DNA from 3 places in the Citrobacter pasteurii genome. Region 3 is predicted to be linked to each of the others. Evidence: predicted binding sites of a transcription regulator. Region 3 holds the regulator's gene; each other region holds the start of a gene.
The links. The regulator PhoB, encoded in region 3, activates phosphate uptake and scavenging genes when phosphate is short. The targets are predictions, from matches to a motif close to CTGTCATAAAACTGNCNNAT.
Positions count from the first base shown of each region.

Region 1: the regulator PhoB is predicted to act here: its motif matches at 1,818-1,837, upstream of I6L54_RS00425 (MIP/aquaporin family protein).
Region 2: the regulator PhoB is predicted to act here: its motif matches at 2,154-2,173, upstream of pstS (phosphate ABC transporter substrate-binding protein PstS).

Region 1 covers NZ_CP077262.1:77,394-81,102, reverse strand. Annotated here, with positions in the region: gene glpK (glycerol kinase GlpK) at 1-727, opposite strand, end outside; gene I6L54_RS00425 (MIP/aquaporin family protein) at 749-1,594, opposite strand; gene zapB (septal ring assembly protein ZapB) at 2,021-2,266, shown strand; gene I6L54_RS00415 (SDR family NAD(P)-dependent oxidoreductase) at 2,469-3,212, opposite strand; gene rraA (ribonuclease E activity regulator RraA) at 3,400-3,709, opposite strand, start outside.
Region 2 covers NZ_CP077262.1:282,779-286,487, reverse strand. Annotated here, with positions in the region: gene pstC (phosphate ABC transporter permease PstC) at 1-880, opposite strand, end outside; gene pstS (phosphate ABC transporter substrate-binding protein PstS) at 1,025-2,065, opposite strand; gene glmS (glutamine--fructose-6-phosphate transaminase (isomerizing)) at 2,400-3,709, opposite strand, start outside.
Region 3 covers NZ_CP077262.1:4,079,181-4,082,889, reverse strand. Annotated here, with positions in the region: gene sbcC (exonuclease subunit SbcC) at 1-104, opposite strand, end outside; gene sbcD (exonuclease subunit SbcD) at 101-1,303, opposite strand; gene phoB (phosphate response regulator transcription factor PhoB) at 1,494-2,183, shown strand; gene phoR (phosphate regulon sensor histidine kinase PhoR) at 2,234-3,529, shown strand.

The sequences.
Region 1 (3,709 bases), 920 kb from region 3:
TACCGGAGATAGGAATACGTGTGCCGCCTTTACCGCCAATGTTGGTCTGGCCGTAGACTTCAGAAGAACGGCGAACTTCCGGCAGCATGGCACGCGGAATATCCAGCGCATCCAGCATCGTGTCATCCCAGTCCAGGGAGTGGATGTTGAACAGCATGGTACGCGAGGCGTTGGTGTAATCCGTGACGTGTACGCGTCCCTGAGTCATTTTCCAGATAAGCCAGGTGTCCACGGTACCAAACAGCAGTTCGCCGCGACGAGCTCGCTCACGCGAGCCTTCAACGTGGTCGAGGATCCACTTCACTTTGGTGCCAGAGAAGTACGGGTCAATGACCAGGCCGGTGTTGTTACGGATGTACTCTTCCATGCCATCGCGCTTGAGCTTTTCGCAGATATCCGCGGTACGACGACACTGCCACACAATGGCGTTATAGATTGGTTTTCCGGTCTCACGCTCCCAGACGATGGTGGTTTCACGCTGGTTGGTTATACCGATTGCTGCAATTTCATCGGAACTGATATCGGCTTTCGCCAGAACTTCAACCAGCGTAGAGCTTTGGGTCGCCCAAATTTCCATTGGGTCGTGTTCTACCCAACCTGCTTTCGGGTAGATTTGCTCGAATTCGCGCTGTGAAACGGCAACGATATTCGCATCGTGGTCCATTACGACCGCGCGGGAGCTGGTGGTGCCCTGGTCGAGCGCAACGATATATTTTTTTTCAGTCATAATTTTTGTCCCGTAGTCACATTACAGCGAAGCTTTTTGTTGAGTGTTGGCCGCCGCATCTTTTTCTTCAATCGCGCAGACATCGCACGGTAAATGGCGACCAATCAGTTTGCGATATGCCCATGCGCCCAAAATCGCGCCGGTAATTGGGCCAAACACCGGAACCAGGAAGTAAGGGATATCACGACCACCCGTGAAGGCAATCTCGCCCCATCCTGCCATCCAGGCGAAGAGTTTCGGTCCGAAGTCACGTGCCGGGTTCATCGCAAAACCTGTCAGCGGACCCATGGAAGCACCAATAACGGCAATCAACAAGCCGATCAGCAGTGGTGCCAGCGGACCACGCGGTACACCGTTACCATCGTCGGTCAGAGCCAGAATCAGCCCCATTAGAATAGCGGTAATGACCATTTCAACCGCGAAGGCCTGCACAAAATTGATATGCGGGTTCGGATAGGTGGAGAAAGTACCTGCCAGACCCAGGCTCTCGGTACTGCCGCGCACGATATGGTTAGTTTGTTCAAAATCGAGGAAAAGATTGTAATAAAGCCCGTAAACCAGTGCCGCTGCGCAAAAGGCGCCGGCAATTTGCGAAATAATAAAAGGGACAACTTTGCGTTTATCAAAACAGGCGAACAGCCAGAGTGCGATAGTTACCGCGGGATTCAGGTGTGCGCCAGAAACGCCTGCTGTCAGATAGATAGCCATGGCTACCCCCAGACCCCAGATGATACTGATTTCCCACTGACCAAAAGTAGCACCAGCCACTTTGAGTGCAGCGACACAACCCACACCGAAGAAAATCAACAACCCGGTACCGAGGAATTCAGCAATGCACTGGCCTTTCAAGGTTGATGTTTGACTCATAATCGGATCCTGAAGAGTTTAATGTTTATTGTATGCGAGAAGGTCACTGACATCCCCGGAGCCGGTAGGCACACTGTTAATTTATCGTTAACGCTCAAAAACGAGAAATATCGAAATTAAAATGTGTGTACTCCATCAACAAAATGAGCGTTTTCGCGCCATTGCGCGGTATTTGTTATACAAAAATAGTGTGAGCTGAATCATTTCACCGATCATCCTGTTAACACTTAAGAGTTATGACGGTTGTGTCACCAGGACAAAGATTAAAAGTGTTGCAAACCGCAATCTGCGCGGGATGCCGCTGGACAGGGATGGCGCGGCTTCATACAATCGGTGTTAAGTAGTGTGCGCTCGTTTTTATTAAGGCGTCGCCGGTTATCGGGACGAGGATTTTTATCCATCAACGCCTTGCAATTCAGGAGAGGTATGACGATGTCATTAGAAGTGTTTGAGAAACTGGAAGCAAAAGTACAGCAGGCGATTGATACCATCACGCTGTTGCAGATGGAAATCGAAGAGCTGAAAGAAAAGAACAACTCACTGTCGCAGGAAGTTCAGTCTGCACAGCAGCAGCGTGAAGAGCTGGAGCGTGAGAACAACAGCCTGAAAGAACAGCAGAACGGCTGGCAGGATCGTCTGCATGCCCTGCTGGGTCGTATGGAAGAAGTCTAATTACGCTTCATCTTTCGTGCCGTAGCTGCGTTGGCTGCGCTCAGTTACCCCAGTCACGTAGTTTACTACGCTCCTGGGGATACCTTCGTTTGCCGCCTTGCTACAACACGAAATCTCTTGCGTAATCGTTCCTGTGTAGGCCGGATAAGGCGTAAGCCGTCATCCGGCAATACAAACGTTTTACCGCAACACAACGTTAATTTCAGGCATTCAAACCCCCATCTACGTCCAGACCGGTGCCGGAAATCTGCCCAGCCTCTGGGCTTGCCAGAAACGTCACCGCCGCTGCAACATCCTCCGGTGTTCCGTAATGCCCTGTCGCAATAAGCTGTCGTTGGGATTCTGCCTGCTCGCCATCTGCCGGGTTCATATCACTGTCCGTTGGACCGGGATGGACAAGATTAACGGTAATACCCCGTGGGCCGAGATCACGAGCCAGGCCACGGGTTAGCGAGTTGAGCGCTGATTTAGTCATCGCGTAGACGGCAATCCCCGGCTGGGCGACGCGGTTGGCAAGACAACTGCCAATATTGATGATTCGCCCACCTTCAGGGAGATGCGGCAGCGCGGCCTGTATGGCAACTACCACGCCACGGATGTTCACGTTAATCAATGCGTCGATGTCCTCCAGTGACAGCGACTCCAGCGGGCCGCCGCGTGCGATCCCTGCGTTGTTGACCAGAATATCCAGTCCTCCGAGTGACTGTACCGTGCGGTTTACGGCGTTCTGAATCGCCTGAGCGTCTGCACTGTTTGCCTGAATGGCCTCACCATGGCGGCCAAGTGCTGTAATTTCATCGGCAACGGCCTGGGCTTTCTCCGCAGATTTTTCATAGGTTATAACAACATCAGCACCGGCTTTCGCCAGCGACAGTGCAATGGCGCGCCCTAATCCACGACTGGCTCCGGTGACCAGCGCTTTTTTACCTGTCAGATCGATATGCATGATGACCTCGTGATGAGAGTGATGAGATTCATCATTAGGTATAGAGAGAGTTTTTTCTTCGTCAATGCGCAGGATGGGGGAATCGGAAGGGGAAAATGGCAAAAGAGGCTCTGGAGATTTTTAGAAGCGAAAAAAAGCCAGTCAGTTGTTTAACCGACTGGCATCACACCGAATTGCGGTGTTTTCTTTACTCGATATCGAGCGGGTCTTCGGAGAGGATTATCCCGGTGTTGTCGGCGTACAGGTGGTCGCCAGAGAAGAACGTTACGCCGCCAAAGTTGACGCGCACATCGCTTTCCCCAATACCTTCCCCTGCGGCACCGACCGGAATTGCGGCAATCGCCTGAATGCCGATATCCAGTTCTTCCAGATCGTCTACCTGACGGACTGAGCCGTAGATGACCAGACCTTCCCATTCATTCTGTACGGCCAGTCGAGCCAGTTCGGCATCGACCAGCGCACGACGGACAGAACCGCCGCCATCGACCAGCAGAATG
Region 2 (3,709 bases), 1.1 Mb from region 3:
GAATCAGACCCAGCTCCATCAACGCGGCAACGTGCAGCCCTGATTCCGCTTCAGCAAATTCATTCGCCAGCGCAGAGGTGATACTGTTGCCCGGCATATACAGCGATGCGCTGTCGAGTTGGTAGGTGTTACCGATGATAAAGGTCACCGCCATGGTTTCACCCAGCGCGCGACCCAGACCCAGCATTACGCCGCCAATGACACCATTTTTAGTGAACGGCAGAACGATACGCCAGATAACTTCCCAGGTAGTACAGCCAATACCGTAGGCTGACTCTTTCATCAGTACCGGCGTTTGTTCGAACACATCACGCATCACCGCCGCAATGTATGGGATGATCATGATGGCGAGGATCACGCCAGCCGCCAGAATACCGATACCAAATGCCGGGCCAGCAAACAGTGCGCCAACAAACGGAATGTTGGAAAGAATATTACCGACCGGCTCCTGGAAATACGTCGCAAACAGCGGGGCAAAGATAAACAGGCCCCACATGCCGTAAACGATACTCGGGATCGCCGCCAGCAGTTCAATAGCGATACCCAGCGGACGTCTCAGCCAGCCAGGAGCAAGTTCCGTCAGGAACAAAGCAATGCCAAAACTCACCGGAACGGCGATCAGCAGTGCGATAAATGAGGTAACCAGCGTACCGTAAATCGGAACCAATGCACCGTAGATATCATTTGGCGCATCCCAGTCTTTGGTCCAAAGGAATGAGAAACCAAATTTCTGGATGCTTGGCCAGGAGGAGATGATCAGAGAGACAATAATGCCACCCAACATCAATAGCACAATCAGCGCTGCCAGTTTTACCAGCGCGCTGAATATCATGTCACCCTTTTTACCCGGTGGGTTAAAAGCAGGCTTGGTTGCAGCCATAAATCACTCTTTAAGTTAAACGCGTTTACGAAGTTGCCCATGCCGGATGGCGCTACGCTTATCCGGCCTACAAAGCGGGCCTACAGTCGAAACCGTAGGGCGGATAAGCGTAGCGCCATCCGCCAACTCGTTAAAGATATTCTATTAGTACAGCGCTTTACCGCTGCTGTCTTTCACGTTGGTCTTCCATGCAGCACGAATCTGCTCAACCACGCTGTCCGGCAGGCTGGCGTAATCCAGGTCATTTGCCTGTTTGCCGCCATTTTTATATGCCCAGTCAAAGAATTTCAGTACTTCAACGCCTTGCTCTGGTTTCTTCTGCTCTTTATGCACCAGGATGAAGGTGGTGGAAGTGATTGGCCACGCATTGTCACCTTTCTGGTTAGTCAGATCCTGAGCGAAGGTTTTGCTCCAGTCAGCGCCTTTCGCTGCATTAGCAAAGCTCTCTTCGGTCGGGCTTACCGGTTTGCCATCAGCAGAAACCAGTTTGGTGTATGCCAGGTTGTTCTGCTTAGCATAAGCGTACTCAACGTAGCCGATAGAGCCTGGCAGACGCTGTACGAACGCAGCGATACCGTCATTACCCTTACCGCCCAGACCGGTCGGCCAGTTCACAGTAGAGCCTGCGCCAATTTTAGATTTCCACTCTTCGTTCACTTTCGCCAGGTAGCTGGTGAAGACGAAGGAGGTACCGGAACCATCTGCACGACGCACAACGGCGATATTCTGTGAAGGCAGCTTCAGACCCGGGTTCAGTTTGGTGATGGCTTCATCATCCCACTTCTTAATTTTGCCGAGGTAGATATCGCCCAGGGTTTTACCGTCAAGCACCAGCTCACCGGACTTCAGGCCAGGGATATTCACCGCCAGCACCACACCGCCGATCACTGTCGGGAACTGGAACAGGCCTTCCTGAGCCAGCTTCTCGTCAGATAACGGTGCATCAGATGCACCGAAATCAACGGTATTTGCGGTAATTTGTTTTACACCACCGGAGGAGCCGATACCCTGGTAGTTTACTTTGCTACCGGTTTCTTTCTGATAGGTATCAGCCCATTTGGCATACACTGGCGCAGGAAAAGTTGCACCAGCACCTGTCAGGCTCGCTGCAGCAAAGGCAGAGAACGCGCTCATAGATAAGGTCGCGGCGACAACAGTTGCGACAGTGGTACGCATAACTTTCATAATGTCTCCTGCACGGTTTTCGTAAATTGTTGTTTGAGTTGCTACTGTGAGCAAAATAGGACAAACAGGTGACAGTTAAATGTACGAAATATGACAGTTTTATGACAATGAAAAATAATGCGCGAAAAACAATTAAAAATTGTATAAAAACAGTAATTTAATCGATTATATAACAATTATATTTCGGCAAAATTTTCTTTTTATGACACTGAAAACAGTAGCTGAAGATGACGGTTTGTCACATAAAACAGGCGGGATAATTGATTAAAAACAGAACAGGTTTAAAAAAATGCCCCGCTTTGAGCAGGGCATTTTCAGTTCAGCGAGGTATCGCTTATTCCACGGTAACCGACTTCGCCAGGTTACGCGGCTGGTCCACGTCAGTACCTTTAATCAGCGCCACGTGATACGCCAGCAGTTGCAGCGGAACGGTATAGAAGATCGGTGCAATCACCTCTTCCACATGCGGCATCTCGATGATGTGCATATTTTCATTACTGATAAAACCTGCATCCTGATCAGCGAAGACATACAACTGGCCGCCACGAGCACGCACTTCTTCAATGTTGGATTTCAGTTTTTCCAGCAACTCGTTGTTCGGTGCAACCACGATAACCGGCATATCCGCGTCAATCAGCGCCAGCGGGCCGTGCTTCAGCTCACCAGCGGCATACGCTTCTGCGTGAATATAAGAAATCTCTTTCAGCTTCAGGGCGCCTTCCAGCGCAATGGGGTACTGATCGCCACGACCAAGGAACAGTGCATGGTGTTTGTCAGAGAAGTCTTCCGCCAGCGCGGCAATACGCTTGTCCTGTGACAGCATCTGCTCAATACGGCTCGGCAGCGCCTGTAACCCGTGAACAATCTCTTGTTCAATAGACGCATCCAGACCTTTCAGACGAGACAGCTTCGCCACCAGCATTAACAGAACAGTCAGCTGGGTGGTAAAGGCTTTCGTGGAGGCCACGCCGATTTCGGTCCCGGCATTGGTCATCATCGCCAGATCAGATTCACGCACCAGAGAAGAGCCCGGTACGTTACAGATTGCCAGTGACCCCAGATAGCCCAGCTCTTTAGATAAGCGCAGACCCGCCAGGGTATCTGCCGTTTCACCGGATTGGGACAGGGTAATCATCAGACTGTTACGACGCACGGCAGATTTGCGATAGCGGAACTCGGAAGCGATTTCGACATCACAAGGAATACCCGCCAGCGACTCAAACCAGTAACGGGATACCATGCCTGAGTTGTATGACGTGCCGCAGGCGATAATCTGGATATGCTCAACCTGAGACAGCAACGCGTTGGCATTAGGGCCAAGCTCACTTAAATCCACTTCGCCATGACTGATACGCCCGGTCAGCGTATTTTTAATCGCGTTCGGCTGTTCGTAGATCTCTTTCTGCATGTAGTGGCGATAAATACCTTTTTCGCCCGCGTCGTACTGCAGATTAGATTCAATATCCTGACGTTTTACTTCCGCGCCAGTCTTGTCAAAAATAGAGACTGAACGACGCGTTACCTCGGCGATATCGCCCTCTTCCAGGAAGATAAAGCGACGGGTTACCGGCAGCAGCGCCAGCTGGTCGGAAGCGATAAAGTTTTCACCCATGCCCAGACCGATAACCAGCGGGCTACCAGAAC
Region 3 (3,709 bases):
ATGGCGAACAGCCCGTTGCTGGCAAAAGGCTCTGCCGTGAAATCAACTTTCCATTCCCCTTTCAGGGAGTTGAGGTTTTTCAGGCGCAGACTGAGAATTTTCATGCTTCAGCCTCCCCGGCAAGCGTCTGTACGGTTGCGCTAAACAGCTGATTAAGCCGCTCACGCTGTGGTTCTTCAAGTTCTTCCAGCGCCAGGCGGCGGTCAAAAACCTCCGCCACGCTCAGTTCGCTTAATGTTTCACGACGTTCATTGACCATGATGCGCTCGCGCTGTTCCCGACTGCGGCGCACCAGTAACACCTCTACCGGTAAATCTTCGGTCAAGGCCTGGATTTTACGCTGCATATCATGCAGATAGTCATCGGTGGTAATTTCAATATCCAGCCACACCGGCGGATCTTGCTGTACGTTGCGCCACTGCTCAAGCTGGGCGGTAATGGCGGCGAGATCGCCTTTCAGTACCGCAAGCGGCTGGGTGACCGGTACGGTGAGATTCTCAACGGCGCTCAGCTTACCGTTTTCAAAGCTCACCAGGTGGACGCATTTGCTTTTGCCGCACTCGTCAAAACTAAGCGCAATCGGCGAGCCGCAATAGCGAATATGTTCTGTACCGCCGATGATCTGCGCCCGGTGAATATGTCCCAGCGCAATGTAATCCGCCGGTGGGAAATTTTGTGCCGGAAAAGCATCCAGCGTCCCAATATAAATATCACGTACGGCGTCACTTTTACTGGCGCCGACGGTGGTCAGATGCCCTGTCGCAATAATCGGCAGATTCTGGTCGCCACGCAGCGCGCTGGCGTTCTGATATTGCTGTTGGTAATAGTCGGTGATTGCACCTAATAAATGCTGCTGCTTTTCGTGACCGGTTAGCCCCGCCTGACTGGTAATGATGTCACGTGGACGTAAAAAAGGAACCGGGCAAAGGATCGCGCCCGGCGTGCCGTCGCGTTGAGGTAGCACTTGCGGCGCGTGGCCCGCGCTGGCCACGACCGTGGTGTTGAGAAACGCCAGAATATCGCGGGACTCATTGAGCGTGGCGACGGAGTCGTGGTTGCCTGCCAGCACCACCAGATGACAGCCGGTTTGCTGCAGATTAACGACAAAACGGTTATACAGCTCACGGGCATAGCTTGGCGGTGAGCCGGTATCAAAAATATCGCCTGCCACAATAATGGCATCCACCTGATGGGATTGTGCCGTTTCCAGCAGCCAGTCGAGAAAGGCCTGGTGTTCAGCGGCGCGGCTCTTGCTGTAGAAATTTTGGCCCAGATGCCAGTCAGACGTGTGGAGGATGCGCATAAGAGTTCCATGACAAAAAAACGATGGCGGAGATTATAACCTTGCAAGGGCGGTAATATCTTGTTTCCGGGCTGTCATAATTCGCCTGGCTGCGTTAAACCTGGACTATCTTTTCATAAATCTGTCATAAAAGTGACGCATAATGCCACGGTATTGATGGCAAACGATTTAATTATAAACAGGGCAAATCATGGCGAGACGTATTCTGGTCGTAGAAGATGAAGCTCCAATTCGTGAAATGGTCTGCTTCGTGCTCGAGCAAAACGGTTTTCAACCCGTAGAAGCCGAAGACTATGACAGTGCTGTGAACCAACTTAATGAACCCTGGCCGGATCTCGTCCTGCTTGACTGGATGCTTCCCGGCGGCTCGGGTCTACAGTTTATTAAACACCTCAAGCGGGAAGCGATGACGCGGGATATCCCCGTGATGATGCTGACGGCGAGAGGTGAAGAGGAAGACCGCGTCCGGGGTCTGGAAACCGGTGCGGATGATTATATTACCAAGCCGTTTTCTCCCAAGGAGCTGGTGGCGCGTATTAAAGCGGTTCTGCGTCGTATTTCACCGATGGCGGTGGAAGAGGTTATTGAGATGCAGGGGCTAAGCCTTGATCCGACCTCGCATCGCGTGATGACCGGAGAGGATCCGCTGGATATGGGGCCGACCGAATTCAAACTGTTGCACTTCTTTATGACCCACCCTGAGCGCGTCTACAGCCGTGAACAACTCCTCAATCATGTCTGGGGAACCAATGTCTACGTGGAAGACCGGACAGTGGATGTGCATATTCGCCGGTTGCGTAAAGCGCTGGAGCATAGCGGACACGATCGTATGGTGCAGACGGTACGCGGGACGGGATATCGCTTTTCGACCCGCTTCTGACTGCAAGTAATAAGAGCCTGAGGGATTAGGCTGTAAATGGAGTAAGACGTTTGCTTGAACGATTGTCATGGAAAAGGCTGGTACTGGAGCTGATCCTCTGCTGCATACCGGCTTTTATCCTTAGCGCTTTTTTTGGTTATCTACCCTGGTTTTTACTGGCGTCGGTAACGGGCCTGCTTATCTGGCATTTCTGGAACTTATTGCGTTTGTCCTGGTGGCTGTGGGTCGACAGGAGTATGACGCCTCCACCGGGTCGTGGCAGTTGGGAGCCACTGCTCTACGGCCTGCATCAAATGCAGTTGCGTAACAAAAAGCGCCGTCGCGAATTGGGTAACCTCATTAAACGCTTTCGCAGCGGGGCGGAATCGCTACCCGACGCAGTGGTGCTAACCACCGAAGAAGGCGGTATTTTCTGGTGTAACGGACTGGCACAGCAGGTTTTAGGGTTACGCTGGCCGGATGATAGCGGGCAAAATATTCTTAACTTGTTGCGCTACCCGGAGTTCACACAATATCTGAAAACACGCGACTTTAGTCGGCCAATTAATCTGGTACTCAACACCGGACGGCATCTGGAAATTCGCGTAATGCCCTACACCGATAAGCAACTGCTAATGGTGGCGCGCGACGTTACCCAGATGCACCAACTGGAAGGTTCACGACGTAACTTTTTCGCCAACGCCAGCCATGAGCTACGTACCCCGCTGACGGTGTTGCAGGGCTACCTGGAAATGATGCAGGAACATCCGCTGGAAGGGACGACGCGCGAAAAAGCGCTGCATACCATGCGTGAACAAACGTACCGTATGGAAGGGTTAGTGAAGCAGTTGCTGACACTGTCGAAAATTGAAGCCGCACCGGCGATGATGCTCAATGAAAAGGTGGATGTGCCGATGATGCTGCGCGTGGTCGAGCACGAAGCGCAAACGCTGAGCCAGCACAAACATACGTTTACTTTTGATGTTGATAACAGCCTGAACGTGCGGGGGAACGAGGAGCAGTTGCGTAGCGCTATCTCGAATCTCGTCTATAACGCGGTGAATCATACGCCTGCGGGAACACACATTACCGTACGTTGGCAGCATGTGGCCTCGGGGGCGGAATTTTGTGTGGAAGACAACGGTCCAGGCATTGCCGCCGAGCATATTCCACGCCTGACCGAGCGTTTTTATCGTGTAGATAAAGCACGATCCCGACAAACGGGGGGGAGCGGATTAGGTCTGGCGATTGTGAAGCATGCTCTGCATCATCACGACAGCCGTTTGAATATCGACAGCGAACCAGGCAAAGGGACTCGTTTTAGTTTTGTGCTCGCGGAACGTTTAATTGCCAAAAACAGCGGTTAAAACGTATTCGTAAGCTTATCTTTCCAAAAGCCAGCGTAAGTTGGCTTTTTTTGTTGCAGTCAATAAAGAGTTCCTGAATTTTACGACGTTTGATTGTTTTTTGTTCGCATGATTACCCATGTCTTTTTCCAGGGAATGGTGTTTTGTGCTAGCTCAATTTTTCATATCGCTATATTGTTC